Linked DNA regions of Puniceibacterium sp. IMCC21224. The protein of the gene in region 3 interacts with the protein of the main gene of each other region in a pairwise test. Links are inferred from orthologs where the notes say so. Each region holds a gene or a part of one and is shown on either strand. Other genes may lie near its edges.

Region 1 (6,191 bases), 510 kb from region 3 along the record:
TGGCGCACAGTCACCGAAACCCGATCATGGCGCAAGGTCTATGACCTCAGGCCACTGGGTTTCAGGATCAGTGGGCGCTGGGACTGGCCGCCCCCAGTTCACATTCCGAGGTATTCAACCAGAGCGCCTGCCGCACGGGCCGGATCGTTTGGCGGGCGCACAATCAGCGCATTCGCCTGCGCAAGTACGCTAAGCAAGGCACTGTCCTGCCGGTCAAAAGCGCGCAACTTCCCATCTTCGATCCGGGCGCGCATGTAATGCTCGCGTGGTCCGTTGGTTGGCAGTGGTTCGGCCAGAAATGCGCTGCGGCGCGGCGCAAAAGTCTGTTCTAACCCCAGCATCGCGCGGACCACGGGGGCAACGAACACATGACCACAGACCATGGCGGACACCGGATTCCCCGGCAACCCGATCAGCATCGATTGCCCCAACCGCCCCGCCATCAGCGGTTTGCCTGGACGCATCGCCACCTTGTAAAAGGCCCGCTGCATTCCAAGGCTTGCCGTCACCGGAGCAACCAGATCATGATCCCCAACTGAAGCACCGCCAATGGTGATGATCAAGTCAGCACCGCGCGCCAATTCCAACACCGTGCGCAGTGCCTCTGGGGTGTCGCGGGCGATGGGCAGTAACCTTGGTTCCGCCCCCAGCGCGATAAGATGTGCGAACAGACCAAAGCTGTTCGACGCAACGATCTGATCCGGTCCGGGGGGCTCTCCGGGCATCACAAGCTCGTCTCCGGTGGCGATCAGCGCCACCACGGGACGCCGCGTGACCTGGACGTGGGCAATGTTCATCGACGCGAGCAAGGCGATGTCGTTTGGCGCCAGCTGACGAGGCGCAGAAAGCCGTGCGCCAACAGTAAAATCGTTTCCTGCCGGACGGATATGGGTCGAAGTATCTAGGTTGCCACCCAGTACGATGCGGTCTTCACTGCGGGTCACGTCCTCTTGGATGATCACGCGCGTGGCCCCTTGTGGCAGGGGGGCACCGGTGAAAATGCGCACGGCCTGACCGGGACCGACCGAACCATCAAATCCATGGCCTGCGGCTGACGCGCCAATTACCGTCAGCGTCGCGCCTGGGGTGGCGTCTGTCACCGCATAGCCATCCATGGCGGATGCGGCAAAGGGCGGCTGATCACGCAGCGCCACCGCGTCATTCGCCAAAACCCGGCCGAGTGCGTCGCATAACGCCACAGTTTCGGTCTGCATCGGCGGCACAAGCGCAAAGAGCTGATCGAGCGCCTCGGCGACGGCGATCATGGCGCCTCGAACCGGCCGGATTTGCCACCGTCCTTGAGCAATACGCGGATACCGCTGATCTCCATCTGTTTGTCCACCGCCTTGGCCATGTCATAGACGGTCAGCGCGGCGATACTAACAGCGGTCAGCGCTTCCATCTCGACGCCGGTCTGGCCTGTGGTCTTGACGGTTGCGGTGATACGAAGTCCCGGCAGGTCGGCGTCCGGCTCAAGCTCGACCGACACTTTGGTGACGGGTAGCGGATGGCAGAGCGGGATCAGATCCGGCGTTTTCTTGGCGCCCATGATACCGGCAAGCCGCGCAATGCCGATCACATCGCCTTTTTTGGCGCGACCTTCGGTAATAATATCAAAGGTTTCTTTGGCCATTTTAATGTAACCTGCGGCCGTTGCGATACGCGACGTCACCGCCTTATCGGAAACATCGACCATATGGGCGTCGCCCTTGGCATCGAAATGGGTCAGATCCGCCATCTTATGCAGCCACCGGGTTGGCCAGCAGCGTCCTGGTCGCCTGCGCAACATCCTCTTGCCGCATCAGGCTTTCGCCGATGAGGAAGGCACGCGCGCCATGCGCGGCCATATCCGCCAGATCAGCTGGGGAGTTGAGCCCGGATTCCGAAATCAGCATGCGGTCAGCGGGGACATGTGCCGACAAGCGGCGGGTGGTATCAAGAGTGGTCTCGAACGTCTTGAGATTGCGGTTATTTACACCAATCAATCTGGATTTCAGCGCAAGTGCGCGGTCAAGTTCGGCCCGGTCATGCACCTCAATCAGCGCGTCCATACCCCAATCCGTTGCGCATGCCTCAAGCTCTGCTGCCTGCATGTCCGAGACCGAGGCCATGATGATCAGAATACAGTCGGCATTCAGGCTGCGCGCCTCGGCCACCTGATATGGGTCGTACATAAAATCCTTGCGCAGCGCGGGCAGGTTGGTAGCGGCGCGTGCCTGGGTCAGAAACGGTTTTGCACCTTGAAAACTGGGGGTGTCCGTCAGAACGGACAGGCAGGTCGCGCCACCAGATTCATAAGCCGTAGCGAGGGTGGATGGATGAAAATCCTCCCGGATCAACCCTTTGGAGGGCGAAGCTTTCTTAACTTCGGCGATCAGGCCGTAGCCATCGGTCTGTGCCGCCTGTAATGCTGTGCCAAAGGGGCGTACCGGATCTGCGGCACGGGCGCGCGCTTCGACCTCGGCCATTGGCAGGGCGGCTTTGTCGGCGGCGACCTCGGCCAGCTTATAGGCCTTGATCTTGTCCAGAATGGTGCCTGTCATGTCTTTGTCCAGTTGATGGGATCCTCGCCCCTTGCAATAAGCCAGACGTTGACCTGGGAAAAGGGGCGAGAGCCGAAAAATCCCCGGTACACCGAGAGTGGCGAGGGATGCGGGCTGCGTAGGATCAGATGATCTGGTCCAGTGATGTGGCGGGCAAAGCTTTGTGCCGGCCCACCCCAGAGCACAAAGGCACAGGGTCTGTCCGACAGGGCGATCAGCACGTCACGGGTCAACTGGGCCCAGCCCAGTTTTGCGTGGCCTTTCGCCTTGCCCTCGGGCACCGTCAGTGCGGTATTGAGCAGAAGTACCCCCTGTCGCGCCCAGTCGGACAGGTCGGTGCGATCACGTGGGGCGCCAAGGTCGGACTCTAACTCTTTGAAAATATTACCAAGGCTGTCAAGCCTGCCGCCAAAATCCTGCGGGATTGAAAAGGCCAGCCCATCAGCCTTGCCCGCTGTGTGGTAGGGATCCTGTCCAAGGATAACCACTTTGGTCGCCTCTGGCGGGGTCAAATCGAGAGCGCGAAAGATGTAGCGTTTGGGCGGGAAAACCGCGCGATCCTCTTCCGCAAGGGCCTGAGAAATACCCGGCAGCGTCTGGGTAAAAAACGGCAGATGCGCCCATGCAACAGGTGGTGACAGATCAGCCATTCTGAGTGGCGCGCGCCAATGCCTCAACGCGTCCAAGGGCTGCGCCGCTGTCGATGCTTTCACGTGCCTTTTCAACGCCATCCGGTAGAGAGTTTACGTGGTCCGCAACCAATAGCGCCGCTGCGGCATTCAGCAGAACAGCGTCGCGGTAGGCCGAAGGTTCGCCCGCGAGGAGTGCGCGAAAGGCGCGACCATTCTGTTCGGGTGTGCCACCGACGATCGATTCAAATGGATGTATAGGCAATCCGGCCTCTTCCGGGTGGACTTCGCGGTCGGTCACAGAACCGTCCAGCCCCAGTTCGGCCACCCAGCTGATCCCGGTGATCGTCAATTCATCGGTGCCGTCCGATCCATGCACCAGCCAGGCCTTTTCCGATCCAAGCTGCGCCAGCGTTTCGGCCATAGGCCGGATCAGGTCGCGACTAAACGCCCCTGTCAGTTGGCGTTTGACCCCAGCCGGGTTGGTCAGCGGCCCGAGGATGTTAAAGATCGTGCGGGTTCCCAGCTCGGTTCGAACCGGGCCGACATGGGCCATAGCCGGATGGTGCATAGGCGCCATCATAAAGCAGATCCCGACATCATTCAGCGCTTTTTCAGCATGTTGCGCGTCGATCATCACGTTGATTCCCATCTGGGTCAGCGCGTCTGCCGCCCCAGATTTTGACGACAGATTGCGGTTGCCATGCTTGGCCACCGGCACACCCGCGCCCGCGACCACAAAGGCGGTCGCGGTCGAGATATTCAGCGTGCCTTTGCCATCACCGCCGGTTCCAACGATGTCCATCGCGCCCTTGGGCGCCCGCACCTTGTGACATTTTTCGCGCATGACCCAGGCGGCGGCGGAATATTCATCCACCGTTTCGCCGCGTGTCCGCAGAGCCATCAGCAGCCCGCCGATCTGGCTCGGCGTGGCCTCGCCTGCGAACAAAAGGCCAAACGCTGTCTCGGCCTCGGCGCGGGTCAAGGGGCGGTCGGCGGCTGCGCCAATCAGCGGTTTGAGTAGATCGCTCATGCCGGGACTTTCAGGATGTTCAGGAAATTGCGCATCAGTGCGTGGCCGTGTTCGGACTTGATGGATTCGGGGTGAAACTGCACACCGTGGATTGGCAGATCGCGATGCTGCAGGCCCATTATGGTGCCATCCTCAATATCTGCCGTGATTTCTAGACAGTCGGGCAGGGTAGCACGGTCCACCACCAGTGAATGATAGCGCGTCGCGTCAAAGGGCGACGGCAGGCCCGCAAACAGGCCAGAGCCGGTGTGCCGCATCTGGCCCAGTTTGCCATGGACAATCTCGGCGTGTTGCACGACCGTGCCGCCAAAGGCCTGGCCGATGGTCTGATGACCCAGACAAACGCCCATCAGCGGTGTTGCCGTTTCAGCGGCAGCCATCGTTAGGGCCAGGCAGATGCCGGCATGGTCCGGGTCGGACGGCCCGGGCGAAAGAACAATGCCAGAGGCGTTCATCGCCATCGCCGCCTGCACGTCCAGCGCGTCGTTGCGCATCACTCGCACTTCGGTCCCAAGCTCGCCAAAGTAATGCACGAGATTGTAAGTGAAGCTGTCGTAATTATCGATCAATAGCAGCATTGGGGCACAGCCGGTTGTTTACATTGCGCTCGCATCATATCGGGTCAGGTGTCGGCGCAAAAGGGGGGGTGAATCCTTGGACGCGCCTGCCAGCCTGCCCGGAATTGCAGAAGCATTGGCGCGACTTATTGCCGATCAGCGGGTCTGTGTAAACCGCGCCGGGCAAAGCCTGGTCTCCGCGCGCTCAGATCGACTGAATTGGCGGCGGATGCGGTATTCAAAAGATGCGGGAGAATCCGTGTTGAATCGGCATGAGTGTGTTGTGGCAATACTGTTCCAGACGGCACGATATGGCGCAGTCTGGATGTTTCTTCATTTCCGGGACTGGTCTGGTGGATAGGTATAGCGGTATACCTGTGCAGGTGCGGGGTGCGACGTCAACAGGCGCGGATCCCGGCGGTCGGTCAGAGGAATGAGGTCGGCCCGAAGTCGCGAGGCGCAGCGCAGTTAGTGAGAGGGCAAAGTCATGGTCAAAGGATATGTAACAGGTGCGCTCGCCGGTGCCGTTCTTTCGGTCGTCGGGGCTGGTGCCATATCGGTGGCAATTGGAGTGCCATCTTCAAACGATGCGATGGCAGCACCCTCTGAACTGAAAGAGCAGACCGCCAGCACGCTGCCCGAGACCAAGACCAATCCCGAAGTTGCGCCGACTTCCTCCGAAGCCCCGTCTGATGTGCCGCCCGTCCGGTATGAGGAGGCCGCGACCGAGGCGCCGCAATCACCAGCGCCGCCCGCAGCGGCCCGTCGCCCGGGCGACGAGAGCGAAGTGGCGCAAACCGAACCCGCCCCTTTGCCGCAGGCCGGGAACAGCGATCAGGCGGTGACGAGTGACACCACACCGGGCAGCGCGCCGCAGGTTGCCCCGGCTGACAGCATCGGGATCGCTCCCGACGTGTCGGATAGCGGTGCATCGGTCGCGGTGATCGCAGACACGCCTGTCAGCCCCAGTGTTCAGTCTCAGGCGCCCCGTGCTCCGACAGCCGAGCCAGAACCATCGATTGCGACCGAACCGGCGCAGCCACCGGCACCACAGGTTCCGACTGAGGATAGCGGATTGGTTGCTGCCGATGAACCGCCCGAGGCTGCGCCTGAGATGCCGCCTGTTGTCGCCGATGCGGACGCGGAAGCTGTTGAGGCCGACAAACCGGACGAGATCGCGATGGTCGAACCAGCCCCGATTGCAGTTTCTGAGCCGCAAGCCGGGACCGAAGGTCAACCTGATGCTGGCACAGACCGGGTCGCCGTTGCCGAGCCAGATGCCGCCCCTGACGCGGAACCCGCCCCCGAGCCACCCAATGGCGAAGCCTCCGCGCCCGCTTTGAATCGGCCCGCGATCGGTAAACCGGCGGTGTCACTGGTTGACCGGGACCCGGCGGCGGCGACCGGGCGGTTACCGACCATCGGCGCG
Region 2 (6,014 bases), 220 kb from region 3 along the record:
TGAAGGCTGAGCAATTCGGTCATCTGCGTGCGCAGAACCACCCGGTCCCCGACCTGAAGCGTCACCTCGGCCAAATTGCGCCGCAACGAATCGTCGCCGCGGACCACATCGACCAGCCGCACACCTTCGCGCTTGAACAACTGAACGCCCAGTACCTCGCGACCAATCAGGTTACTGTCGGGCGGAATCACCGCCTCGGTAAAGAACTTCATCCGGCTGCGATCGGTCAGCATCCCGGCCATGCTGCTTCTCTCGGGCAACAGAAAGCGTCCCGCCAGCCCCAGATACGCCATGCCGCCCGCCACCAGGATCAGCGCCAGCGGCGTGACCTCAAATATGGTAAACGGCTCTAGCCCCTGCGTGCGTGCAACCCCATCCACCAACAGGTTGGTCGAGGTGCCAATCAGCGTTGTGGTCCCCCCTAGAATGGCCGCGTAAGACAACGGAATCAGCAGCTTGGACGGCGCAACGCCCATCACCTTGGACAATTGTACAAAGATCGGCAGCATCACCACAACGACAGGCGTATTGTTCATAAACGCCGAGGCCAGCACTACAACGGCAATGATGCCAGCCATCGCCACCTTTGGCCGTTTCTTGACCTGCGCCTGCGCCAGTGTCGTAAAGGCATCCAGCGCCCCGGTGCGCACCAGCGCCCCCATCACAATGAACATCGCCGCAATGGTCCACGGCGCGGGATTGGACAGCACCAAAAGCGCATCGTCGTATGGCAGAACCCCCAACACCAGCAGCATGGCCGAACCAGAGATCGCCACCACTTCGGTCGGATAGGTTTCACGGACGAACAGCGCAAACATGCCCAGCACCACCGCTATGGTGATGTAAGCTTGGGTCGTCTGGCCAAAGTCAAACAAGTCCATGTCGCGTGCGTCCCCCGCAGTCAAACGTCTGCATTGTTACCAGTCGGCATGATCGGCGCAAGCTGTGCGCGTGGGCGTGGCTGCACCAGCGCCAAGCCCCCGAACATAAGGCCCAGCGCTGCCCAGATATAGGGCGAATAAACCTCGTGCAGGAACAGCATTGCCCAGGTCACGCCAAACAACGTGACCAGATAGCTTACCTGCACCGCAAAGACCGCCCCCGTTGCCCCCACCAGCCAGACATAGCCGGTATAGGCGATCACATGCAGCAGCGACGACGCGATCAACGCCAGATCCGGCACACCCCACGGGCCGCGCGGGTCGATGAACTGACCGCTGATCAGTGCCAGCGGCAGCGTGATTACCGCTCCGGCCATCGACGCACCGCACAGCGCCTGCACCGGGTCGAGCCCAGCGGTGCCCCAGCGCGCCACCACATTGCCTTCCAGCGCATAAAACGCCGACGCGATCAGCGCCACCGGCACCCAAAGCACCTGCGCCGCCTCTGGCAGGCTGGCGTCCGGCAGCACCAGTAGCAAAACGCCAGCCATGCCCAGACTGAGGCCGAAAAGCCGCTTCCAGTGGAAATGGTCGTTGCCCAGCGCCAGCGCCACCGGAAACGCCAGCATCGGAACCGAACTCAGCAGGATTGACAGCACGCCAGACGGCAGATGCCGCGCTGCCGAATACGACGCGATGCCGGGCAGGACCGATCCGATCAGCGCCAGCACCAGGTAGACCCGCAAATGCGGCACCTGATACGGTAACCCGCGCCTGCGCAGAACAGTGACCACCCCCAACAGTGTAGCACCAATCGCCATCTGCCAGAAAATCAGACCGAAATGGCGATACCCCTCGCTCACCGCGAGTTTGGACAGCGGTTGCGTCCCGCCCCAGGCTGCACCACACAGGATCAGCGCCGCCAAAGGCAGCGCCAGTGCCCGAAGCGTCGGCGTTGTCATGGCCCGGATTGCTCCAGCCGACCGCCCTGACGGATCATGTGCAGCGCCGTGGCCTTGCCGGTTCGATCATCGGTTTCGACCAGAACGCCGGACAGCGTCGCCTCGCCCAATGCGGGCTGAAACCGTGTCTTGCCCATGCCGGTGACAAAGCGGCGCATCGGTTCGGCCTTGTCCATGCCAATCACCGAATTGTAGTCGCCGCACATGCCTGCATCAGACAGATAGCCGGTGCCACCCGGCAGGATTTGCGCGTCACCGGTCGGCACATGAGTATGGGTGCCCACCACAAGGCTGGCGCGTCCATCGCAGAAATGGCCCATTCCCATCTTTTCGCTGGTCGCCTCACAATGCATGTCCACCAGGATCATCTGCGCCTGCCCGCCCAGCGGATGCGCCCGCAGCACCGCGTCGATGGCCGAAAACGGATCGTCATAGGCCCGTTTCATGAACACCTGACCCAGCACCTGCGCCACCAGAACCTTGCGCCCGCGTGCGTCGGTGAACAGGCGATGCCCGCGACCCGGCGCATTCTTGGCAAAGTTGATCGGGCGCACAATACGGGGCTCATTCTCGATGAAACTCAGCATGTCCTTTTGATCAAAGGCATGATCGCCCAGCGTCACGCAATCCGCCCCGGCATCCAGCAGCCCCTTGGCGTGTTCACCGGTCAGGCCCATGCCGCTTGACGCATTCTCGCCATTGACGACAACAAAATCGAGTTTCCACTGGCTGCGCAGCCGTGGAAGATGTTCGGTGATGGCCGCACGCCCGGCGCGGCCCATCACATCACCCAGAAATAGCGTTCTCATGCTGCGAGGGGTAATCTGCAGCGCAGGGAAAGCAAAGCCTTAATCGAACTCATGCGCCTGAACGATCCGGGGAAATGATCCCGTATTCGGTGACAATCAGATCCAGCGGCTGGTCTGTGGCTTCCAACGGCAACGCTTTGGCCTCTTGCGCCGCATAGGCAAAACCGATGGCAAGCGTCGCCCGTCTGCCGCGCAATTGTTCTAGCGTGCGGTCATAGAAACCGCCGCCGTAGCCGAGACGCCCGCCGCTGCGGGTAAAGGCAACAAGCGGGACAATCACAATCTCTGGGACAAGGAAATCGTCCGTCGCAGGCACCTGCGCACCAAACGGTCCATCGCGCAACAGCGCGTCCGGCTCCCACCGCGAGAACCTGAGCGGCCGGTCCGGGCCAAGGATCACCGGCACCGCCACCGGGCCATGCGCCGCCGCTTCGGCCATTGCTGGCCGGGGGTCAATCTCGGTTCGGATTGGCAGGAACCCTGAAACTGGGACACCGCGATATCCGGCCAGTACTTCGGACAGATACGCCGAACTGTTACCCCGATCCACGTTATGCGCCAGCTTGCGACGGTCAAAGGCAGCTTTGCGCGCTGCGGCCTTTTGGTCGGCCAAGCTCACAACAGCACCAAGACTGCCAACCCAAGGAATGCAAAGAATCCAACCACATCCGTCACCGTGGTCACAAACGCGCCGGAGGCCAGCGCCGGATCGACGCCTGCCTTTTCCAGCACCACCGGAATCACCGTACCCGCCAACCCCGCGACCACCATGTTGATCACCATCGCCGTGGCAATCACATAGCCCAGCGCAGGAGATCCAAACCAGACCACGCCCACAATTCCCATGACGACAGCAAAAGCGACGCCGTTGATCAGACCGACCATAATTTCACGCCGGATCACCCGCCAAACGTTTGAGCCGGTCAAATCCTTGGTCGCCAACGCCCGCACCGCGACAGTCAGTGACTGCGTGCCCGCGTTGCCGCCCATCGACGCCACGATCGGCATCAGCACCGCCAGCGCGACCACCTGTGCAATCGCTGCCTCGAATTGCGAGATTACCATGCTGGCCATAACCGCCGTTACCAGATTCACCGCCAGCCAGGGAAACCGCTGCCGTGTGGTTTCCAGCACCGTATCCGACAGCGAGCTTTCTTCGCCAACACCGGCGAGACGCAGGATGTCCTCTTCGTGTTCCTCGTCCAGCACGGCCATCGCGTCGTCGATGGTGATCACCCCCACCAGACGTTCGTTTTCGTCCACCACCGGGGCCGAAATCAGATGATACTGGTTGAAGGCATAGGCCACGTCGCCCTCGTACCGCGTCACCGGGATCACGTGAAAGGTGTCGGACACGATGGATTGCAGCATCACCTCGCGGCGCGACGACATCAACGTGCCCAGGCCAACATTCCCCACCGGTCGCAACCGAGGGTCAACCAGAACGATGTGATAAAACTGCTCTGGCAGATCTTCGGAATTCCTCAAAAAATCAATGGCTTCCCCGACGTTCCAATGCTCGGGCGCCATCACCACCTCGCGCTGCATCAGACGACCGGCCGAGTATTCCGGATAGGTCAGCGATTGCTGCACCGCCACCCGGTCACTGTCCTCGAGCACATCCAGAATCGCGTCCTGCTGGTTCTGTTCAAGGTCTTCCAGCAGGTCGACCACATCGTCGCTGTCGAGTTCACGCACCGCGTCGGCCAGCACTTCGGGATGCAGCAGGCCGATGACTTCTTCGCGGATCGACTCGTCCAGTTCGGTCAGGATCTCGCCGTCGAATTCCTGTCCGTACAGCTTGATCAGCCGCATCCGGTCAAAAGCGTTGATCTGTTCCAAAAGGTCGGCGATGTCAGCCGCGTGCAGCGGCTCCATCAGTTCGATCAGCTTTTCGCGGTCGTTGATATCGACCGCATACAGGATCGCTGCAACGGCCTTGCGGTCCAGCGTATACGCCGCTTCGTCAGAATCAGACTCGGGGTTTTGTGTTTCGGTGTTGTCAGCCATGCCTGCCCCGTCGTTCGCGTTTCTCTGGTGACATTAGGGTATCCCCCCGCCAAGCAACAGAGCCGAGAAAGATTTACCTTTCCGCAGGCCGCGCCTAATCTGCTGCGGTGGAAAATGCGGCAACGAGGCGGTGAGAATGGGCAGGCAGACGCTACTTCTGGGGCAAACCCTAAGCTTTGAGGGATCGCCGTTTGAACGCGGGCCGGACGCGGCGCGTCACAGCGCCAGCGGCGGCGTTCTGATCGACCGCGGGCTGATTGTAGCCGTCGGCGACGGTGCGGCGCTGATCGCCGCCCATCCCCAGGCGGAACAGGTACGCTACGGCAATGCGCTGATCTGCGCCGGTTTTGTCGATGCCCACGCGCATTACCCCCAAACCGCAATTGTCGCCAGTTGGGGGAAGCGGCTGATTGACTGGCTCAACAGCTATACCTTCCCCGAAGAGATGCGCTTTGACGATCCGGACTATGCCGCAGACGCCGCGCAACTGTATCTGGACCTGACGGCGTCGCACGGCACCACCACGGTATGTAGCTACTGCACGATCCATCCGCACAGCGTCAACGCCCTGATGCAAGAGGCGCAGTCGCGGGGTCAGCGGCTGTTCGCAGGCAAGACCTGCATGGACCGCAACGCCCCCGAGGGCCTGCGCGACACAGCGCAATCGGGGTATGACGACAGCAAAGCGCTGCTGGAGCGCTGGCATGGCGTGGACCGGCTGTCTTATGTCATCACCCCACGATTTTCGCCAACATCGACGCCGGAACAACTGTCCGCGATGGGCGCGCTTTGGGCTGAACATCCCGATTGCCTGATGCAGACCCATCTGAGCGAACAACTGGACGAGATCGCCTGGGTCAAATCCCTCTTTCCGCAGGCCCGCGACTACCTTGACACCTACGAGTCGCATGGATTGCTGGGGGCACGCGGACTGTACGGCCACGCGATCCATCTGGAGCCGCGCGAGCGCACCCGCCTGCGCGAAGTCGGCGCCGCAATGGTGCATTGCCCGACATCCAACACCTTTATTGGCTCGGGTCTGTTTGACATGGATGGCCTCATGCGCGAGGGGCAGCGGATCGGGCTGGCCACAGACACCGGGGGCGGATCGTCGTTTTCGATGCTGCGCACTATGGCCTCGGCCTACGAGATCGGCCAATTGCGCGGGCGCGCCCTGCATCCGGCAGAGCTGATGTGGCTCGCCACCGTCGGATCTGCGGACACTCTGCATATGGGCGACCGGATCGGCAACCTGGCACCGGGGATGGACGCGGATCTGATGGTCCTCAACCTTACCTCGACCCCAGCCATTGCCCAGCGCGCGGACCGAGCGAACGATATCTGGGAGGCGC
Region 3 (6,019 bases):
TTCGGCGGCATAGGCGTGGCCGCTGTCGATCAATCCTGCGATCATCGCCACCATCTGCGGGATATACTGCGTCGCACGGGGCATATGGTCCGGTTCCTGCACGCCGACCGCCGCCATATCGTCAAGATACCAGCCGATGGTCTCGTCGGTGATGTCACCGATCGAGCGCCCGGCCGCAGCCGCCCGCGCGTTGATCTTGTCATCCACATCGGTAAAGTTGCGCACGTAGGTCACATGATCCGTGCCATAGACATGCCGTAACAGCCGCGCCAGAACGTCAAACACAATGGCAGGGCGGGCATTGCCCAGATGGGCGCGATCATAGACCGTCGGTCCGCAAACATACATCCGCACGTTGTCGGCATCCAAAGGCGTAAAACGCTCTTTTTTCCGGGTGGCGGTGTTGGTCAGAAAGATGTCCATAGGTCCGTCCTCGCAGGGGGTCGCAGCGGGGCGGGCAACGTCATCTCGGTATGGAAATAGAGGACCGGCCCGCCTGAATTCAGCAGGGAATAATGCAGGGAATGATCGCCGATCCGTTCATGGCGCGGGCATAGCACAGCGGACACGCGTTGCGCAAGCAAGGAGCGTCGCCATAGCGTTTCGGGTTCACAGCGGACCCAAGGTAGATGGACGCACAGGGTTGGCTCAATTGTCCGGTCACTCGCAGAGCGCTGCCCGGAACGCGGTCGCCGGGCTCAGGATCAGAACCGGCCACCCATGTATCAATGGCGCGTTTCAACCATAGCTCACCACTTCGTATTCCACTCCGTCCGGGCCGTCGAAATAGAACCGCTTGCCGGGTTCATAGTCTGCGTGGCTGTGTGGGACATAACCCTCGGCCTGCACCCGCGCTTCGGCAGCCCCCAGATCGTCCACCGTGACGCCAATGTGGTTCAGAGAGCCAAAGCGGCGATAGCGCGGTTCGGCCTTTTGCATTTGTGTGCCGGGACGATAGAGCGCGACATACCCCTGCCCTGCCCCCACATGTACCGAATAGCCGTCGCCCATCGCGGCCCCTTCCCAGCGGACGGTCCAGTCAAAGAGCCGCGTCAAAATCTCTGCTGTGATCCTGGGGTCCGCGACCGCGATATTTACGTGTTCCAGTTGTGCCGACATGGCGATTTCCTTTCCTGAATCCTGCCCCGATATTGCGATGCGACTCAGCGTACATCCTCAAGTGCACTTGAGATCAAGAAGTGAGTAGATCGCGCCGGAAACTCAGGCGATGCTGCAGGCCATGACGTGCAAGCTTGCCAACGATCTCTGCCAAGGTTTTCCCGGTGCGCAATGGTCTGCCCCCTGGGGCGAAGGGCACGACGTGTGGAAGGTCGGCGGCAAGGTGTTCGCCTGTATCGGGACCGTTCAGAACGGCGTTTCGGTCAAGACGCAGTCAATCGAAGATGCCGCCCTGCTGATCGATATGGACCGTGCGACCCGTGCGCCATATTTCCACCGCTCCTGGGTGCTGGTGCCGTTCGATGCGCCGCCACAGGAATTGCAGGACCGTCTGACCACCTCGTACCGGCTGATCCGGGCAGGTCTGCCGAAAAAACTGCAGGCCGCGCTTGATCCGATCTGACCCACGCTTCGCCTGAGCGGCGCGGGGCGCGTCCCTTCCCTCTTTCCCTGCCGGGCCGGGTCTGGCACAGAGACGGCAACGGGCATCAACCGGGTCCGACCGCTCGCGCATCGTCGGAAAAATGCTGCTCCAACTCTCTATCTGAAAGGTTTCACCATGCCCGTATTGTCCACTCGCATCACATCAATCAACGGCGGTGGTTCTGACGGGTGGGACGTGTTCAACCGCGCGCGCGCGATGATCGCCGCGGGGATTGATGTGACCGAACTGACCATCGGCGAACATGATATCCGTACCGACCCCGCGATCCTGAACGCAATGCATGCATCGGCGTTGAACGGGCATACCGGCTATGCTGCGGTGCCGGGTACGAACGCCTTGCGCGACGCTGTCGCCACGCGCCTGACCCGGCAGACCGGAGTGGCCACCAACCGCGACAACGTGCTGATCACACCAGGCGGACAGGCGGCGCTGTTTGCGGCCCATGTCGCGGCCTGCTCTGCGGGCGATACGGCACTTTTTGTCGATCCGTTTTATGCCACCTATCCCGGCTCGATCCGCGCCGCCGGGGCGATACCGCAGGCGATCACCACACGGGCACGCGATCGTTTCCTGCCGCAGCGCGATGCCCTCGCGCTGGCCGCCATCGGGGCTGCGTCGCTGCTTATCAACACACCGAACAACCCGACCGGCACAGTTTATCCCCGTGAAACGCTGGACGACATTGCGACGGTTGTCCGCGATCACGATCTTTGGCTGATCTCGGACGAGGTGTATGACACCCAGGTCTGGGACGGCAGCCACATCTCGCCCCGCGCGCTACCGAGAATGGCCGAGCGCACGCTGGTCATCGGATCGATGTCCAAAAGCCACGCCATGACCGGCAGCCGTCTGGGATGGATCGTCGCACCCGAAGCAGTGATTACCCCGCTGATCGACCTTGCCACCAATACGACCTACGGCGTGCCGGGATATATTCAGGACGCCGCCCTGTTTGCGCTGGAACAAGGTTCGACGCTGGAAGAGGCTGTCGCCGCCCCGTTTCGCCGCCGCCGCATGCTGGCGCAACAGATCCTTGGCGCGCAGTCCGTTGTCGGCCAGATCCCGTCGCAAGGCGCGATGTATGTGATGCTGGACATCCGCGCCACCGCGCTAAGCGGCGAAAGCTTTGCCAATGCCCTGCTGGATACCCATCATATCGCGGTGATGCCGGGTGAAAGCTTTGGCGCGTCAGCGGCAGGTCATGTCCGAGTGGCACTGACCGTAGCTGATGACGCATTGGCACAGGCGCTGGGAACCTTGTGCGAATTTGCCGCCGAACGCGCCACAGCACGCTGACCCGGCGCAGATGCAGGGTTCACCCGCTCACCCGGGCGTCGCAGGCCGCCCGTAAAAATGTGGTCTGCGAAATGTTACGCGCCAGACGCCTTGATCACAAACACGCACTTTACCCAAGCGGGCAAGCTGCCCTAAAGTTGGTGGTGCATGCATTTTACGGGGTACGCCGTGGCAAAGACACCCACTTCAACGATCCGCAACATCGGCCCCGCGTTTGAGGCGTCATTGACGCGCGCCGGTGTCGACTGCGCCGAGATGTTGCGCGATATCGGCGCACACGAGGCCTATCGACGGCTGCTGCTGAATGGATCACAGCCGCATTTCATCCCCTACTACCTTCTGCATATGTCGCTTCAGGGGCGGCCCTGGAACGATTGCAAGGGCGACGAAAAGGCTGCGCTGCGGGTTCAGTTCGACGCGCTCAGGGTTGAGGTGGCGGGCACCGACGAAAAGGGCCGCTCCGATTTCGAAGCGGCCCTTGATGCCATTGGGGTGATCGACCGAAAACGTCGATAGACCCCGAATATATCGCTGAAATAGCGGGCCGGGTTTAGCCGACCAGTTCGAGACCCGAGAAGAAATACGCGATCTCTTCGGCGGCGGTTTCGGGGGCGTCCGAACCGTGGACCGAGTTTTCGCCAACCGATTCCGCAAATTCTGCGCGCACAGTACCAGCCGCCGCATCGGCGGGGTTGGTGGCGCCCATGACTTCACGGTTCTTGGTGATTGCGGATTCGCCTTCGAGAACCTGAACAACAACCGGCTCGGATGCCATGAATTCGCACAGCTCGTCGTAGAACGGACGCTCGGCGTGGACCTTGTAGAATTCGCCGGCCTGCGCTTTTGTCAGCTGGATGCGCTTTTGCGCCACGATCCGCAGACCCGCCTCTTCGAATTTGGCATTGATCTTGCCAGTCAGGTTCCGCTTGGTGGCGTCTGGCTTGATAATGCTCAGCGTGCGTTCGGTGACCATGTGTCGTGCTCCATATGTCGCGAACCGGGACATTTGGCCCGGCGTGTTTACAATTGGCGCTGCGATACCATGCGCCCCTGCGCTTGGAAAGGGTTGTGACGCGCGGTTCTAAACAGATGTTGCGCCCTGCATTAACCCCACGGCAATCGCAACCCGCACTCCGCCACTGTGGGCAGGTCGACGGCGCCGCAGCGATAATATCGTCCAGAACACATTCGACGCACGGTCTGTACTGGCCAGTGTCGCAACGCTCTGCTAAGGCGCGGCCATGTTGAAGATTCAAGAAATAAACTACTCCGTTGAAGGCCGTCCGTTGATGGTCGAAGCCTCTGCAACCATTCCCGAAGGTCACAAGGTTGGTCTGGTCGGTGCCAATGGTGCGGGCAAAACAACGCTGTTCAAACTGATCCGCGGCGAACTGACGCTTGACAGTGGTATCATTTCGCTGCCCAGCCGCGCCAAGATCGGCGGGGTAGCCCAAGAGGTGCCAGCGTCGGAAACCTCGCTGATCGACACGGTGCTGGCCGCAGACACCGAGCGCGCCAAACTCATGGCCGAATCCGAGACCGCGCAGGATGCGCATCGCATCGCGGAAATTCAGACTCGGCTGGCCGATATCGACGCCTGGTCCGCCGAAGCGCGCGCCGCGTCGATTCTCAAGGGTTTGGGTTTTGACGACGACGCGCAGAAAATGCCGTGCAGCGCCTTTTCCGGTGGCTGGCGGATGCGGGTGGCACTGGCGGGGGTACTCTTTGCGCAGCCCGACCTGCTGCTGCTGGACGAACCGACCAACTACCTCGACCTCGAAGGGGCGCTGTGGCTGGAATCCTATCTGGCCAAATATCCGCATACCGTCATCATCATTTCGCACGACCGCGGACTGCTGAACCGCGCCGTTGGCGGAATCCTGCACCTCGAAGAGAAAAAGCTGACCTTCTGGAACGGTCCCTACGACCAGTTCGCCCGCCAGCGCGCCGAACAGCGTGCCGTGCTGACGTCGATGGCCAAAAAACAGCAGGCCCGCAAAGATCACCTGCAAAAATTCGTTGACCGGTTCAAGGCCAAGGCGTCCAAAGCCAAGCAGGCCCAGGCCCGTGTCAAGATGATCGAAAAGATGGACACGATCACCCCGCCCGAAGAGATGGCCAAGCGCGTGTTCAGCTTTCCGCAGCCGGACGAGCTGTCGCCGCCGATCATTCATATCGAAGGCGGGTCGACCGGCTATGGCGACACCCTGGTTCTCAGCCGACTGAATCTGCGCATTGATCAGGACGACCGCATCGCGCTTTTGGGTCGCAACGGTCAGGGCAAATCTACGCTGTCCAAACTGCTGTCGGACCGTCTGCCGCTGATGGACGGCAAGATGACCCGCTCAAACAAGCTAAGGATTGGCTATTTCGCCCAGCATCAGGTCGATGAACTGCATATCGACGAATCTCCCCTCTCGCACCTGCAACGGCTGCGCCCCAATACGATGCAGTCGAAACTGCGGGCCCAATTGGCGGGCTTTGGTCTGGGCGCCGATCAGGCAGACACCGAGGTCGGACGCTTGTCGGGTGGTCAAAAGGCGCGCCTGTCGCTGCTGCTGGCCACCATCGACGCACCCCATCTGCTGATCCTCGATGAGCCGACCAACCACCTCGACATCGAATCGCGCGAGGCATTGGTCGAGGCGCTGACCGCCTATTCCGGTGCTGTCATTCTGGTCAGCCACGACATGCACCTGCTCAGCATGGTCGCGGACCGGCTCTGGCTGGTCAAGGATGGTTCGGTCGCCCCCTACGAGGACGACCTCGAGGCGTATCGCAAGCTGTTGCTGCAACCCGACAAGCCCATCAAACCAGCGAAACCTATCCAGGAAAAACCCAAGCGCCCGTCGCGTGACGCGATTCTGGCGCTGCGCTCGGACGCCCGCAAAGGCGAGGAACGTGTCGCCAAGCTGAATGATATGCGTGACAAGCTGGCAAAAAAACTCGCCAATCCGGAGCTTTACGACGATACCCGTGCGGGCGAACTGGCCACCTGGAACAAAAAATACGCCGAGGTGATGGAGGCATTGGGCCGGGCAGAGGCACTGTGGATGGCCGCGCTGGAAAAGCTGGACGAAGCTGAGACCGTCTGACGCC

The links.
Region 1: the proteins of ndk (region 3) and IMCC21224_RS09695 interact in binary tests that used the Escherichia coli proteins (3 or more experiments, as listed by UniProt). The link is inferred for Puniceibacterium sp. IMCC21224 from one-to-one orthologs.
Region 2: the proteins of ndk (region 3) and IMCC21224_RS13085 interact in binary tests that used the Escherichia coli proteins (3 or more experiments, as listed by UniProt). The link is inferred for Puniceibacterium sp. IMCC21224 from one-to-one orthologs.

What each region holds. Positions count from the first base shown.
Region 1 is NZ_LDPY01000001.1:2,103,246-2,109,436, forward strand. The notes cover bases 1,367-4,366. They hold IMCC21224_RS09695 (uracil-DNA glycosylase), read right to left. Parts: upstream 3,194-4,366; coding sequence 2,540-3,193; downstream 1,367-2,539. Other genes in these bases: moaC (cyclic pyranopterin monophosphate synthase MoaC), read right to left, coding at 1,367-1,738; trpC (indole-3-glycerol phosphate synthase TrpC), read right to left, coding at 1,740-2,543; trpD (anthranilate phosphoribosyltransferase), read right to left, coding at 3,186-4,205; IMCC21224_RS09705 (aminodeoxychorismate/anthranilate synthase component II), read right to left, coding at 4,202-4,366. Also shown: gephyrin-like molybdotransferase Glp, read right to left, coding at 99-1,265; more of moaC, read right to left, coding at 1,262-1,366; more of IMCC21224_RS09705, read right to left, coding at 4,367-4,783; IMCC21224_RS09710 (divergent polysaccharide deacteylase family protein), read left to right, coding at 5,250-6,191. UniProt on the Escherichia coli protein: Excises uracil residues from the DNA which can arise as a result of misincorporation of dUMP residues by DNA polymerase or due to deamination of cytosine.
Region 2 is NZ_LDPY01000001.1:2,828,207-2,834,220, forward strand. What follows is about bases 1,484-4,306. They hold IMCC21224_RS13085 (5-formyltetrahydrofolate cyclo-ligase), read right to left. Parts: upstream 3,266-4,306; coding sequence 2,702-3,265; downstream 1,484-2,701. Other genes in these bases: IMCC21224_RS13075 (DMT family transporter), read right to left, coding at 1,484-1,843; IMCC21224_RS13080 (TIGR00282 family metallophosphoesterase), read right to left, coding at 1,840-2,652; mgtE (magnesium transporter), read right to left, coding at 3,268-4,306. Also shown: IMCC21224_RS13070 (SLC13 family permease), read right to left, coding at 1-881; more of IMCC21224_RS13075, read right to left, coding at 902-1,483; more of mgtE, read right to left, coding at 4,307-4,662; guaD (guanine deaminase), read left to right, coding at 4,799-6,014. UniProt on the Escherichia coli protein: Involved in the removal of 5-formyltetrahydrofolate.
Region 3 is NZ_LDPY01000001.1:2,611,450-2,617,468, forward strand. What follows is about bases 2,183-5,010. They hold ndk (nucleoside-diphosphate kinase), read right to left. Parts: upstream 3,894-5,010; coding sequence 3,471-3,893; downstream 2,183-3,470. Other genes in these bases: IMCC21224_RS12005 (pyridoxal phosphate-dependent aminotransferase), read left to right, coding at 2,183-2,920; IMCC21224_RS12010 (TfoX/Sxy family protein), read left to right, coding at 3,068-3,436; IMCC21224_RS12020 (ABC-F family ATP-binding cassette domain-containing protein), read left to right, coding at 4,162-5,010. In the rest of the region: cysS (cysteine--tRNA ligase), read right to left, coding at 1-423; IMCC21224_RS11995 (VOC family protein), read right to left, coding at 739-1,119; IMCC21224_RS12000 (MmcQ/YjbR family DNA-binding protein), read left to right, coding at 1,241-1,582; more of IMCC21224_RS12005, read left to right, coding at 1,739-2,182; more of IMCC21224_RS12020, read left to right, coding at 5,011-6,015. UniProt on the Escherichia coli protein: Major role in the synthesis of nucleoside triphosphates other than ATP. The ATP gamma phosphate is transferred to the NDP beta phosphate via a ping-pong mechanism, using a phosphorylated active-site intermediate.